3 regions of the Companilactobacillus muriivasis genome follow, and region 1 is predicted to be linked to each of the others. Evidence: predicted binding sites of a transcription regulator. Region 1 holds the regulator's gene; each other region holds the start of a gene.

Region 1 (5,270 bases):
CATTGAGATAACTATTGTAAGCGTCAGGATGAAGTTTACGCAATTCAGCGTTTTGATGACCGTCCCACTCGCCGTAAGAAATTTCCATCAAACGTTTGTCATAAGAAATTGGCAATTGAGCTTTTTCATTTAAGATAGCAGCCGTTTGTTTAGTACGTTCCAAAGGACTACAAATGATCCGGTCAGCAAAGCTAATATCAAAATTATCAGCCAAATCATGAGCTTGTTTCTGACCGTTGTCGTTTAAATAAGTCATTTCAGTGTTAATCGTACCTTGTTTCATTTTCATCACGTTAGCGGTGGTTTGCCCGTGTCTTATAAAGTAAAATTCAGTCATAAAAAAGCTCCTTTGTTGTTCTGTGATTTTTTATTATCGAAAATATTGTATTCGGTTTGTTGATTAAGAAATAAAAAGTCTGAAACGTAATAGTTAAAGATAAATTAGTCGGAAGGGATTAGAATATTCACCAGCTGTGGGTGTGGCGTTACAGCTTTAGCTGTTACGCCACCGGGCGTGTTTGGAGACTTACCGGTCTTTGGTAAGGCTTCAAACCGAGGTTCGAGACCGTACTGTGGCTCGGGCCGGTCCGCATAGCAGGTGAATATTCTAATACCTGGAGACGGTTAGAAACTAATTGTATGCAAAAAATTGTACAATATCCGGTTGACAATTAAAATATAAATGTTAAAGTAATTTTAAGTTAATTGGAGGCATTTTAATATGAGAACATTAAATCTTAACATTTTAACAGTCTCCTCCAAGTCTACATACAATACATGTAGGCTTATTAACTAGTGCGCTTAGTAAACAACCCTCATGTATGTAAAACAATTACATCTGTGAGGTCGCTTAATTCTTAGAAAATTTGACTCCTCACAGACTCTAATCTGTGGGGATTTTTTTATCTAATTTTAAAATTCAAGGAGTGGAATAGATATGACAATTTACAATTTTGCAGCTGGTCCAGCAACAATGCCAGCCGAAGTTATTCAACAAATTAAGGCCGATTTACCTTCATATAACGATTCAGGCATGAGTATTATGGAAATTTCTCATCGTTCCGCTCTGTTTGAAGATGTTTTTCAAAAAGCACAACAAGATATGCGTGATTTATTAAAGATCCCTGATGATTATCAAGTTTTGTTTTTCCAAGGTGGTTGTACATTACAATTCAATGCTGCACCACTTAATTTGGCTAACGAATATCACAGAATTGCCTTATTAGACAGTGGTCACTGGGCTGATCGAGCTGGTGACGAGGCCAAGAGAGTCGGAGTTAAAGTCGATGTTTTGGATTCAACTAAAGCGAACCATTATACGAAATTGCCAATTTTGGAGAGTTTGCCAGCCGATACTTACGACTATTTGCACATCACTACTAACAATACGATTGAAGGTACCGCTTATACGAAGTTACCGGAAACCGGTACGACTGAGTTGGTGGGAGATATGTCATCTAATTTCATGGGACAAGCATACGATGTTAAAAAGTTTGGTGCCATCATGGCAGGCGCTCAAAAGAACTTAGGAATTGCTGGATTAACAGTAGTTATCGTTCGTAATGATTTAATTGGTAAGGTGCCAAACTTGCCAAGCATGGTTGATTATCAATTATTTGCTAATAAAGAATCAATGTTTAATACACCACCAGTTTTTGCTATTTATGCAGCTGGTCTAGTTCTGCAATGGTTAAAAAATCAAGGTGGAATTGCTGAAATGGAACGACGCAACCGTCGAAAATCGGGACTATTATATGATTTTCTAGATAACTCAGATTTATTCACAGCACCAGTTGTCAAAGCTGACCGTTCATTAACTAATGTTGTATTTGTGACAGGCAACTCAGAAATTGACCAGCAATTAGTTGCTCAAGCAGCTGACAATGGTCTAGTTAATATTAAAGGTCATCGTTCTGTTGGTGGTATGCGTGCCAGTTTGTACAATGCAATGCCATATGAAGGAGTCGAAAAATTGGTCGACTTTCTAACTAAATTTGAAAAAGATTACAGGGGGCTCCACTAATGTATGAAGTAAAAACTTTTAATGCAATCGCACAGGCAGGTTTAGATACCTTTACCACTGATTTTGGAATTAACCAAACAGATGAACCAGATGCATACTTGATTCGTTCGGTAAATTTGTTACAAGCTGATTTGCCAGATAGTTTGAAAGCTATCGTCCGTGCTGGAGCAGGGGTCAACAATGTGCCACTAGGTCGCGCAACAGCTCAAGGAATCGCCGTTTTTAATACTCCCGGAAGTAATGCCAACGCTGTTAAAGAATTAGTTATTTCATTAATGATTGCGACAGCTAGAAATCTTTTTGAAGCTCATAATTATTCAGACGAACATACCGAAGCTGATGTTTCTCAACGAACTGAAAAGGATAAAACTAAGTTCAATGGTACTGAATTAGCAGGCAAACGCTTAGCAGTTATCGGTTTAGGAAATGTTGGTTCATTAGTTGCCAACGCTGCCTTGGCGTTAGGAATGAAAGTAATTGGTTATGATCCATATTTGTCAGCCAATGCGGCATGGAGAATCAATAATCGCGTTAAAAGAGTGGATTCAATCAAAAATGCTGTGAAGAGTGCTGATTTTGTCACCGTCCATGTACCTAAGAATAATGAAACAATAGGTTTGTTAGGTACGAAAGAAATTACTGAGATGAAAGATGGTGCCGTGTTATTAAATTATTCAAGAATCGGCATTGTCGATAATAAAGCAGCCGTTAAAGCAATTCGCAGTCAAAAAATCAGCCATTACTGTACAGATTTTGGCGAGCCAATCATTGCTGATCAAAAAAGAATTACAATCACACCCCATATTGGAGGCTCAACGTTAGAAGCGGAAACAAACGGAGCTGTTCAGGGAGCTACTACCGTGATGAATTACCTTGAAGAAGGCGATACAACACATTGTGTGAATTTACCAAATATGCAAGTACCATTTGAAACAGCGTACCGAGTGACCGTAATTCACCAAAATGTTCCTAACATGGTCGGACAAATCAGTACTCAAATTGCCAATCGAGAAATCAATATCGAAAATATGGCGAATGCCGCTAAAGAAAAAGTCGCGTATACGATTATTGATGTTGATGATTTGCAAGGTAAGGACCAAGATGCTTTAATAACAGCGTTGGAAAGTATTAAGGAAGTTTATAAGGTAAGAGTGATTAAACATAAGTAATGGTTATAGTTACAATTTATTAAATATGATTGTTTATATAATAAGCAATAAAAGAGTCGGAAGGACTGGGAACATTCACCAGCTGTGGGTGTGGCGTTATGGCTTCAGCCATTACACCACCGGACGTGTTTGGAGACTTACCGGGTTTTGGTAAGGCTTCAAACCGAGGCTCGAGACCGTACTGTGGCTCGGGCCGGTCCGCATAGCAGGTGAATGTTCTCAGTCCTGGAGACGGCAAAACAAAAAAACCACCCTTATTCGAGTGGTTTCCTTTTAAAATATTTGTGAACGATATAATCCAACAACTTTACCAATGATTTCAACATTGTCCAAAATAATTGGATCCATTGTATCGTTTTCAGGTTGTAGGCGGTAATGTCCATTTTCTTGATAGAATCTCTTACATGTAGTTTCAATATCTTCAGTCATGGCAATAATAATTTCACCGTTATTAGCAAAATTTTGTTCGTGTACAATAACATGGTCGCCATCAAAAATTCCGGCATTGATCATACTTTCGCCGTGAATTTCCAACATAAATAATTCACCAGACTCACGAGTAAGGTCAGGTGGGATTGGGAAATATCCATCAGGATTTCTTTCAGCAGTAATAGGTTGACCGGCAGCAACGGCACCTAAAATAGGAATTTGTTTGGATTTGATACCAATTGAATTAAGACCAGCACCAGTAAGCTCAATAGCACGGGGCTTTGTAGGGTCTCTTTGGATAAATCCTTTTTTCTCAAGACGAGATAGGTGACCATGAACCGTTGACGTTGAAGAGAGATCTACGGCTTCGCAAATTTCTCTAACAGTTGGCGGATATCCATGTTCATCTAAATAATCATAAATACATTGTAAAATTTGTGACTGTTTAGAGCCTTCAGCTTTTGACATTAGAACACCTCATTGTTAATATCTTAAATAGATTGTATCAAAATTTGAATACAACTTCAAACAAGTGTTCGATTGTATCGAGGGGAATTGGAATAATGAACGAACAAGAAGAATTGCTCAAGAAAATTAACGAACTAGCTCATAAGGCTAAAAACGGTACTATTACTAAGGAAGAAGAAGATCAACAGGCACAATTACGTAAAGAATACTTGAAGAACTTCCGTGCCGCATTTAAGTCCCAATTAGAGATGACACAGGTCTATGATAAAGCAGGAAATGAAGTAACTCCTGAAAAAGTTCGAGAAATTCAACGGAAAAAAGGATTACGTGACGATTAGACTTTCAATTGTCTAACTTTTTTTGTAATATTAATAGTTGTATGGAAAGGGTGAGAACATAAATGGGAATCACAATAGTTGTTGGCGTTATAGCTTTGCTAGTTGGATTAGTTGGTGGTTTCTTCGTTGCCAGATGGTATATGAAGAAATACTTCCAAGACAATCCACCAATCAGTGCTGATATGATCAGACAAATGATGGCGCAAATGGGTCAAAAACCTTCACAAAAGAAGCTTAATCAATTAATGAATACTATGAAGAATTCACAAAAGAATAACAAATAGTTATGTCATTTAGGCGATATACATATATTTATATGTGTATCGCCTATTTTTTTGTCTAAAAAAATAAAATGATAGCTAAACACGAACTATTAATATTTTTATAATTATTAAATACAAAATGTAAACGGTAAATACGAACAATAGACAAAAATAAATGAATAAAATGCGTATTTATCATTGAAAGAAGTTTCAATCCCTGATAAACTTTGGATACCAAAGCAAGAAAGGTGGAAAAAGTAATGCACGACGTAGCAATAGTTATGGGTTCAATTTCTGATTTGAAGATCATGCAGAACACAATTGATGTTTTGAATGAACTGGGAGTTAGTTTTGAAACGAAAGTAATTTCGGCACATCGGATGCCACATGAGATGCTAGATTTCGCCAATCATGCACATGAAAATTATCAAGTTATCATAGCTGGAGCTGGAGGTGCAGCTCATTTACCAGGAATGATTGCCTCTTCAACAACTTTACCAGTCATCGGTGTTCCCGTTCCTTCCAAGTATTTAAAGGGAATGGATTCGTTGTTGTCAATTGTTCAAATGCCAGCTGGTGT
Region 2 (5,270 bases), on a different contig from region 1:
GATGACCTAGATGCCATGGTCAGTATTTTTAAAGCCTTCGGCGATATGACACGGGTAAAAATAATTCTTGCCTTAGCAAAAACACCATTAAGCGTTGGTGAAATTGCAGACACTCTTGATATGAGCCAATCTTCAATCTCCCACCAATTGAGTATTTTAAAACAACTCAATCTTGTTTCTAACGCGAGACGAGGACGTAACATTCACTATCGTTTGAGTGATCAGCACATCATCACTATTTTTAAGCAGACGCAAGAACATATTATTGAAGACGAGAATGACTTTTAGACTGCCAAGAGATTGGTAGTTTTTTTTTGCGCAAAAAAAGGTAGGTTCCCCTACCCTAAGCAACAACTTCCACATTGCGAACATCCCCCAAATGGAATGTTTTGCCATTGTCCAAATAAAACAAATCGTCATTATAACCGCTAATTTCTCCGGTTAAATCTGCTTCGACTTGATTATCTGTGTCACAAACGTTGAGTTGTACTTTAACTATTTGATTGTATGTAAATGATTGCATCAAAAACTTGGTTATTTCTGTATCCGATTGTTCTTGTCGTAATTTATTATGATGCTGTATTTGTTTCATTTGTCGATTCAAAGCCGCTGTGTGGTCTGATAAATAAAACCCTTGCCACTTCATTTTGCCGCGATCGTGATAATAATTATCAAAAAACGATTGGACAGTTTCAGAATCGTATTCGTACTTACTATTCATCTTTGTGCCGTCTTTTCTGTATTAGTTCTTGTTTCTCGGGCCATTTCTGCCCTACAAATCCATCATACGTGATTGAAAACTTATATTGTTCCATAATTTTATCAATTATTTTTTCCAAATATGACAACCGATAATTCTCAACTGTGTGTAAAGGAATCGAGTGAAGTCTTTTGCCATGTGGTCGAATGTTGATAAAGAAGTTAAAAGTCTGATCATAGTAGTCGTTAACCACCTGCAAATAATACTCGGTATCTCTTTTTCGCGTAAAGTTTTGTTTTATACGTTCCAAAATGATTCTTAAATCTCTATTCATAGGCATTGCCACCGTTGTGACCGCCAACTAAGGTAGCCCGATGGATTGCAGTGCCCCCTTTCAATAAACTATTCGCATATACTATCGACTCAAAGCCATACCTAGCTCGAATCTCATCGACGATAGACATTTTGTCTTCTGCTTGGCATTGCTGCTTAACAGGCGTGAAGAAATTCAGTTGTTGGGCTTCTTTATTGACCAGTTTAGACGTATACACTGCCAAATTACGGACTGGTTGTCCTTGCCAATAGTTCTCAAATAAAGCAATCAAAACTTCTGCTATATCACGATCATTATCGGTATGATTTAAATTACTGGCAACGCTGAAACCGCCACGTTCACCCTCAACACGTGCTGCATAGGCATATGTCACGCTCAAATATAAACAGCCCGTCTGCTTGTGATGATGTCGCAAGCGTGAAGCCACCTGTTGGCCCATCTCCTTGATGACCGTTTCAATCTCAGATTTTTGGAAATAGTCTCTTGGCAAAACTTGTGAATTACCAATACTGTGATTCTTCGGGGCAATATTGTCTGACAAGCGTGTTCGATCAATTCCCCAGGCAATCGCAAAAATTTGTTCACCAATTAAACCTAATTCTTGCTTCAGATAAAAGGGATTGGCTAGAGCTAATTCTTTCATAGTATGGATTCCTAAACGATTGAGTCGTTTCTCAGTTCGACTAGCAATACTCCAGACATCTGTCATATTTTTGATAGTCCAAATTTTTTCAGGAACTGTTTCGTAATGAATTTCACCCATTAATTCAGGGTCATGCTTGGCATAAATATCTAGGGCAATCTTTGCTTGAACTGGGTTGTCACCGATACCCACCGTGGTATACAAGCCCAAACGTTTGCGAATGGTCTTTTGAATTAGCCGTGCTACTTCTCTAGGACTGTTGCCGAATAAGTGCCAAGACTTCGTCATATCCAGAATTGACTCATCGATTGAGTATGGCCAAACATCACATTCAGCCGCAAATTCTCGAAAGATATTATTTATCTGTAAGTTACGTTTGATATAGAGATTCATCCGCGGTGGAACAACAATTAACCGAGGATCTTGTGGTAGGTTACGTTGACGGGAAACATTAGCTTGAAGATGAAAGATTTTCTTAGCCATCGGTGAAGTAGCAAGTACCAAGCCGCCATTGGTGTTGTCAGCTTCACTCATTACAACTAATAATTCTTTCAGAGGATTGAGACCCCTCATAGTCGCCTCAACACTGGCATAAAACGATTTATTATCAATCAAGAAGAAAACACCATGTGGTTCTTTGCTGTAATCCATCGCTTTATGCCTCCTGTTTTGCTTGCAAGTTCATTATACGAACATGTGTTCTATTTTGTCAATAACTAATTTTAGGGTATTAAAAAAAGGACACATGCAGTGTCCCCTGATTAATTATTTTCCAATGCTGCTACTTGCCAAGAGTGTTGCCATTTGAATTGTTGCAGGATAGTAGTCCTTGGTCGACATCTTCCCCGTCAATATTTGAGCATAACGTGCTTTTAACTCTGGATTAGCAACCACTTGACCCGCATAAGCTACTGGTGTTGTGAAAGCATCATTCGTATATTTTTCAACTGGTTCGCCATTTAATTTATAAATAGCTGTAATTTTTTTCTGATCAGCGAAAAATCTACACATCTTCTTAACAATTCTCTTGCTACTTTGACTGTGGTATATCTGATAATCATATGCCACACGCCAAGGAACACGACAGGCATTGAATCCATATTGATTGTCATGTTCTGAAGCCACTTCTTTGGTGCCAATCTTACCAGTCTTCAGCTTTGTACCGGTGATTGTTACAAAATCAGCCATCAAGCCAGTCGCCTGTTGATCACTTAATTTCTTCAAAACTATCTGACTATTTTGAGCCACCTTCGTCCAACTACCGTCATTGGTATAGCTGGCAAATTTACGGAAATACGCGGTCATTAAATCTGACGTCCGGACTAAAGTTGCAGATTTTTGACCAGTTGCCCAGTCGCCAACTTTTGGCAATTTGGTTGTGGGATTGATTTCTTTTTTCTTAATTGCAGCCAATAACTTATCAGCTAAACGATTGTACTTAACTTCACCCTTACTGCCCCAACGCTCATCTGCCAAAATCAAAGCATAAGCAATATCTAAATCACCATCAGTAGCACTAGTTTTCTCTTCCTTCGTGCTAGTCATAACAATTCCCTTATGATTTTGACGCCAAGCCATCAATGGATTATCAGAACTAATTTGATGACGTACATAGTAGCGAGTCAACTGGTTAAATGTTTTCTGACTGCCAAAACCTTGTTGAGCCGCCATAACTGTAATTAACATCCCATAACCCTGAGCTTCAGAAAGTGTCTGGTCTTTGGAACCCTTATTATTAGTTTTGACAAATTTTTGCTGCTGATTGCCTCGTAAATAGGCTTTCTTCCAAATCTTATAGTGGCTTTTAACGACTGCGGTACTAACGCTGGAAGTGCTTCTAGGCGAATAAGTATTATAAACTGCTATACCAATCGCAAACGCGACCAAAAGAATTAGACCACTAATCATCCATTGATACTTATGACGTTTCATTTTGCCAGTCTCCCATCAGAATCTCTGAGTCTTATACCACTTAGTCTGCTTTTTCCCAGTAAGTTTGTCCCGCAACATGTCATAAATTGCCACAATTGAGACGAATACAAAGAGTTGCGCATACGTAAAGTACGAAATTAATGTGTAGAAAAAGTTTGTTACCGTTGCCTGACCATAATCGCTGGCCAAAGCAATGTTCATTTGCAACAAATACAAGAAGAACATCAACAACCAATTAATCATGAATAATACTGACAATGGTGCCCCAAGTGAGACTAATTGATGCATCTGTGGAAAAATTGTCCGAATGCCACCCAAGCCAATATTGATCAAGAAAATCACATTTGAAATTATGATAGCCGCATTGAACCAAAAGAAGGTACACAGATAGTACCCAACTTCCAATTTAATCCGCCAAGGTGTTTTATCAAATAAATGTTTCATATTATCCAAAATAACTTCGTAATTCCCACGAGCCCAACGTTTCCGCTGATTATAGTAAGCAAATAACGTTTCCGGTTCCTGTTGAAAAGCTTCTGCTCTGTGAGCTAATGCAATCAACTTACCCTCACGCATCAAACTAAAGGAAATCGCAGTATCCTCAGTCAAAGCACCATTATTCCAGCCACCGATCGACTGAACAATTTTTTTGTTAATAATAAAGTTGGTACCAGGAATTCGACCAATCTTGAATAACTGCCATAAACCGGTATGTTGAATTCTTTGCGTATTAACAATTTCCAAGTTGATACAACGCGACAAAAAGTTCTGTTGATAGTTTCGGGTCTTATTACGACCAAAGGCCGCCGCATAACGCTCAGGATTTTCCAAAACTTTTTGAATTAAGAAATACAACGCATTCTTTTCCGGCGCCGCATCAGCATCATAGACGCCTAAATATTCACCGGTTGAGACTTTCAGCGCATCATTTAAAACTCCAGCTTTACCACCGCTACCAGTCCGTTCAATCACCCGAAAATTATTGTTGAAATATACCGACATTGCCATTAACTCTCGGACTCGGTTCGCCGTTTCATCGTTACAATTATCGGCATAAACCAACAATTCAACTCTATCTTTGGGATAGTTCAAATTTAAAATAGCTTTAACAGTATCTTGAATAACCAGTTCCTCATTGTGAGCAGGTACGACAAGTGTTACTTTCGGATAGCGTTTCAAAGGTGGCAAATTATCAATATCAGTGTGTTGCAAGTGTTTAAAAATAAAGATAACACCGCCGCTAAGAGTCACGATGGTCATAACAATCGACAGCCAAATCGTAATAATTGCAATAACATATAACCAATCAATCATGACGTTTGTCCTCCGTATTGAAGCAGCGGATAGTCTTCTTGAAGATTATCCACCAACAGATTGACAATACCAAAACGACGATGCCAAACACAATTGTCACGATCAAACTAACTGGAAAGAGCCATGCAAAACTTCCTAATGCCATTTGATCACTTCCTATAAGTATTCTTTAACAATATCGGTCTCAGCGCTACGCTCCAATTGTGCCAGCGTATCTTCAACGTTACGGTTCTTAACCCTATCTTGTGATGAGTACGTAATTTGTCCCATCCGTAATACCAAGGCATTACGGGCTAAACCAAACTTTTCAGCAATGTCATCAATGTGGTCCTTAATTTTTTTCTTCA
Region 3 (5,270 bases), on a different contig from region 1:
TTATCAATGCTCGTTCAGAAACAGTTCAACAAAAGTCCATGTTTGCGGACTCCTTTTTGAAACGCCGTTGTGTCTATCCAACGACTGGATTCTTTGAGTGGAGTAAAGCTAAGCAGAAATATAAATTCAATTTTAGTAACGATCCGCAAACTTTATTCATCGCAGGTTGTTATAATTATTTTGATGATGTGGCACAGAGTATTTTATTTACCACACAGCCCAATGAGTCGATGATTGAGATTCACGACCGCATGCCGTTAATATTGGCTAAAAATCAAATTAATGCTTGGATATATAGCGATGACTTTGCAAAGAATTTTTTGAATAGTGCAATGCCACAGCTAATATCGCGAGCAGAAGAATAGGTGCGTATGAATAGTAAAATTCAAAAGTTTAGTAATAGTAACAAATATTTTCAATGTCCAATTTGTGGAGAAAGACTAGTTCTCGTGGGCAATAGCTTGGTTTGTGAACAAAACCATAACTTTGATATTTCCAAAAAAGGGTTTGTCGATTTTGTTTTGAATAATAAACAACAGAAAAATTATGATTTGGCTTCTTTTGAAAATCGCCATCTCATTTTGGAACATGGTATGTACGACCATATCGCTGAAAAAATGTTGGCCTTGATTGAAAAGTTAAATTTGAAGAGTATCTTGGATGTCGGTTGTGGTGAAGGCTACTATTCAAAAAAGATTGCTGAATTAGCTGATCGCCAAGTTTTAGCATTCGATATTTCAAAGGATTCAATTCAGCTAGCTGCCAAAGGCCCCAACACACCGGTCGAGTGGTTTATTGGAGATTTAGCTCACTTGCCAATTCAAAAGCAGAGTATTGATGGAATCGTCGATATCTTTTCACCAGCCAACTATCAAGAATTCAATCGAATTTTGCAGCCAGGTGGCTATGTTTTGAAGGTGATTCCCAATGAATTTCATGTGCAGGAGTTACGTGAACAAGCTAAAGACCAGTTGAAACAAGAGAAATATTACAATAAGAAAGTTTTGGATTATTTTGAAGAGCATTATGATTTGGTTGATCAAATCGATGCAACCAAGACTTATGATGTTTCTGATGAAGAACGGACGGCATTTATCAATATGACACCGTTATTATTCAATGTTGATAACAGTTTGATTGATTGGAATAAAGTTAAGCAAATTACTGTTGGCTCAACAATTTTAGTAGGTAAGATTAGAGCATAACGGTGTTATGAAAGAGTACGAGATTCGCTAAATTTGTGTCAAAGTATAATTTTTTGGCGATAAATCAAATAGGGACCGTAATCAAAAATTGGATTACGGTCCCTATTTGGCGTGCGTTTAAAAGCTGATTATTTTTATCCAACTCATTTATTTTGCGTATTTTGTTAGTGCCTTCTGAAAATCTCCTTGGACCAAAACGGCCAGTTCATTAACAATATCTTGAGGATCTTCTTTCATATCGTTGTTAACCCATTCAAAAATTAGTGAAATAAAAGCTAAGGTATAAAAGTGGGCGATAAAGTTTTTATGCTTTTGGGCAACATTCATGCCAATGGCCTGTTTTTCCACAATTTCGATGATGTATTTGTAGATAACCTCATAGATATACTTGTGCATAACGTCGCGATAAACTGAAAGATAAACGTTCTTTGCTAAACGATGATTATCTTTTATCAGGACCATGACCTGATAAAATCCTTCTTGCCAATTATCGTAATCAGCTTTGTTGTCTAGAACTTCTTTGGCAACTAGACTCGCTGAGTACTCAACTAGGTCGTAAATATCCGAAAAATGATTATAAAAAGTTTGTCGAGTTAAATTACATTCGCTAACAACGTCTTTAATTGTAATTTTATCAATAGGTTTGTGATGTAGAGCGGCACAAAGAGAAGCACGTAAGACGTTTTTAGTATCAGATGACATTGAATTTAATTCCCCCCAAATAGTTCAGTGCCTTTTATTATATATTTTTTTCATGAAAACGTCATTGGTTAAAAAATGTTTAAAGACAAAAACGAACACATGTTTTACAATGATATTTAGCTGTTTGGTTTATGCCGCCACGGGTTGCGAGGAATGGAGCCTGCTGTGGGACCGGCTCGAGCCAAAGTACGGTTTCGACCCTCGATTTTGAGCCTTGCAAAACCAGCAAGTCTCAAAATACGTCCTGTGGTCTCCATTCCTCGCAACCCGTGGCTAGTGTTTTTGTGGGATATGAGATTGGTAAGTAATATTATTTTATTCTTTAATCTCAAATCAAGTTAGAAAAATCAAAGTAAAAATTATCAACAGAATTATTCTATTAATAGAATATGAAATAAATTAGTCGGAAGGGCTGAGAATATTTACCAGCTGTGGGTGTGGCGTTATGGCTTTAGACATTACACCACCGGGCGAGTTTGGAGACTTACCGGTCTTTGGTAAGGCTTCAAACCGAGGTTCGAGACCGCTCTTTGGCTCGGACCGGTCCGCATAGCAGGTAAATGTTTTCAGCCCTGTAGACGGCTAACTTTAAAGCAAGGGAGAAAGTATATGACGACTAAGATTGGGATTCGCCAGTTGGTGGAGTTTGTTTTACGTAGTGGCGATTTAGTTGAATCAAAAAATAGTCAGAATACGGCTCTGAATGGTGCCCGAATCCATCGTCGACTCCAAAAAGTACGTTCTAAAAATGAAGATTATGAAAGTGAAGTTTATTTAAAAACTGATGTCACAATGAATGATGATCAGTATGTTATTTCTGGTCGAGCGGATGGGATAACTTTGACCAAGGAAAAAGCTTTGATTGAAGAAATTAAGACATCTGATCAGCCTTATGATGAGTTGAGTGATAATACGTTGGAATTGTATTGGGGACAGGTGAAAGTCTACGGCTACATCCTGTTGCAAGAACATCCTGAATTAAAGCACGTAACGTTACAGCTGACGTATTTTCAAGTCAGCAATGAAGAAGTTACTACAGATGAACAAACGCTCGGACATGAGGAATTAGACAAGTTCTTCGAGGACTTGATTAATGAATATGAATATTGGATTACTCTACGAGCTAAATTACGTAAAACTCGAAATGATTCGATTAAAAAAATGCCTTTTCCATTTGATAAGTTTCGAGCTGGTCAGCATGAAATGGCTGCGGCTGTGTATAAGTCGATTTTGTTGGAGAAAAGGCTTTTTGTTGAAGCACCCACTGGAACTGGTAAAACTATTTCCACACTATTCCCAGCGATTAAGGCGATGGGAGAAGAAAAAGTTCAACGATTATTTTATTTAACTGCTAAGCAGAGTACCCGGCATGTTGCTGAAGAAACAGTTGAATTGATGGCGGGTAAAGGATTGAAGTTGAAAAGTATTACTTTGACTGCTAAAGATAAAATTCGTTTTCCAGAAGAACAAGACGTTCCACCTGAAGAAAATCCTTATATGATTGGCTATTATGACCGACTTAAACCAGCGCTATCGGATTTATTGACTAACGAGGATGCCATAACTAGGTCGGTAATTGAAAAATATGCCAAGAAACATACAGTTGATCCGTTTGAATTTTCGCTTGATGCCTCATTATTCTGTGATTTAATTATCTGCGATTACAATTATTTATTCGATCCATTAGTGTATTTGCAGCGTTTCTTTGTAGAAAAAGATACGGATAATTTCTTCCTAATTGATGAAGTTCATAATTTGGTCAGTCGTTCTCGAGATATGTATTCGGCTGAAATCACTGAAGCTCCGATTGCTAAATTGTTGAAGGAAGCTAGGGCTGTCGATACTAAAGCAAGTGAAGATTTTCAGAAACAATTGAAAAAAGTTCGCCGAGTTTTTACACAGATGAAAAAGGTTTTAAAAGAAGATAATCAAGAGGAAAAAATCACTGCGGATGCACCTGACAAGTTGATCAATACTTTGGGTAAATTCAATGATTTTATGGGCGATTGGATGGCGGAACAAAAGCCATCAGATTTTTTGGATGATACGAAAGATTACTTCTTCAATTCACTGACATTTGTAAAAATCGGTGCGTTGTTTGATGACAGTTATAAAACCAGAATCGTTTTAGATGACAAGAATTTGGTTGTGAAAGAACTCTGTCTTGACCCAAGCCACTTTATTGATGAGTCTTTAAATCTTGGCCTAGGGGCAGTATTATTCTCCGCTACACTGTCGCCAATGGATTATTACCGCAGTGTTTTAGGTGGAATTGATAATAGTTTGGCCTATCAACTGCCATCACCATTTCCTGTACAAAACCAAGAAATTTTAATAACGCAATATATTCAGACAACGTATCGACAAAGGCAATATAGTCAAGACAGTATTGTGCAGAGTTTGAATACGATGATTTCTAGCAAGACGGGAAACTATATGTGCTTTTTCCCATCCTATAGTTATTTGAAACAAGTCAAAGATGCGTTTGAAATCGCTTATCCAGAGGTAGATGTGATTGCTCAGGAAGGTGCGATGGATAACCAAGCTCGGCAAGACTTTTTGGATCAATTCAGTGAAGATCCCGATCATACGTTGGTTGCCTTTTGTGTGCTCGGTGGAATTTTCTCAGAAGGAATTGATTTACGTGGCGACCGCTTGATTGGCGTGGCGGTTGTCAGCGTTGGTTTGCCAGGATTGAGTGCGGAGAATAATTTGATTCGTGATTATTATGATGCCGAAAATGGTCGCGGCTTTGAGTATGCCTATCAGATGCCAGGATTTAACAATGTTTTACAGGCGGCGGGGCGCTTGATTCGGAGCAGTCACGATGCAGGGATAATTTTATTATTAGATCAACGTTTTGGAAGTGGCAGATATACCCAACTTTTTCCACAGCATTGGCAAAACTATCGCAGAGTTAGTTCATTGCCACAATTGGATGCTGCTGTGCATAACTTTTGGAGGGGAAGACAAGATGAAAACTAAGTTAACGAAAGAGTTAGAAAGTACACTCTATCAATATTGTTTTGAGCAAGGTTCATATGTGGTCGAGGAAGTTTCCATGCCTGATAAAAAAGGTATTGTCGACACTTTGAGTTATCAACAGTTGGCTGATAATCAGATTGAATGGCGTTGCTATGAGCTAAAGGTTACTAAATCTGATTTCCATTCCAAAGCTAAGTTGTCATTTATCGGAAACTATAATTATTTTGTTTTACCACAGAAGTTATATGAAGAAGTTGAAAGTGAAATTCCCAGTCATATCGGCGTTTTAATTTATCGTGCATTTGACAAGAAAGCCATGGAGGCCTCACCACAAACATTGCGTGCACCGGGCTTTTTAACAGTTGCTAAAAAAGCACA

Evidence for each region. The regulator LexA, encoded in region 1, represses DNA repair genes until DNA is damaged. The targets are predictions, from matches to a motif close to CNAACANNTGTTNG.
Region 2: a site for LexA is predicted at 2,367-2,380, ahead of AAA923_RS07655 (Y-family DNA polymerase). Genes of this name have one in related genera too.
Region 3: a site for LexA is predicted at 2,414-2,427, ahead of AAA923_RS06465 (ATP-dependent DNA helicase). Genes of this name have one in related genera too.

Annotation. Positions count from the first base shown of each region.
Region 1 is NZ_BTTQ01000001.1:245,361-250,630, forward strand. It holds gene AAA923_RS01285 (histidine phosphatase family protein) at 1-337, opposite strand, end outside; gene serC (3-phosphoserine/phosphohydroxythreonine transaminase) at 938-2,023, shown strand; gene AAA923_RS01295 (phosphoglycerate dehydrogenase) at 2,023-3,192, shown strand; gene lexA (transcriptional repressor LexA) at 3,466-4,089, opposite strand; gene AAA923_RS01305 (DUF896 domain-containing protein) at 4,185-4,427, shown strand; gene AAA923_RS01310 (YneF family protein) at 4,490-4,711, shown strand; gene purE (5-(carboxyamino)imidazole ribonucleotide mutase) at 4,951-5,270, shown strand, end outside.
Region 2 is NZ_BTTQ01000006.1:9,104-14,373, forward strand. It holds gene AAA923_RS07640 (ArsR/SmtB family transcription factor) at 1-288, shown strand, start outside; gene AAA923_RS07645 (hypothetical protein) at 344-721, opposite strand; gene AAA923_RS07650 (acetyl-CoA carboxylase) at 714-1,034, opposite strand; gene AAA923_RS07655 (Y-family DNA polymerase) at 1,027-2,328, opposite strand; gene AAA923_RS07660 (family 8 glycosyl hydrolase) at 2,443-3,609, opposite strand; gene AAA923_RS07665 (glycosyltransferase family 2 protein) at 3,625-4,923, opposite strand; gene AAA923_RS07670 (hypothetical protein) at 4,916-5,068, opposite strand; gene AAA923_RS07675 (diguanylate cyclase domain-containing protein) at 5,080-5,270, opposite strand, start outside.
Region 3 is NZ_BTTQ01000004.1:149,898-155,167, reverse strand. It holds gene AAA923_RS06480 (SOS response-associated peptidase) at 1-365, shown strand, start outside; gene AAA923_RS06475 (methyltransferase domain-containing protein) at 372-1,205, shown strand; gene AAA923_RS06470 (TetR/AcrR family transcriptional regulator) at 1,353-1,907, opposite strand; gene AAA923_RS06465 (ATP-dependent DNA helicase) at 2,517-4,892, shown strand; gene AAA923_RS06460 (hypothetical protein) at 4,882-5,270, shown strand, end outside.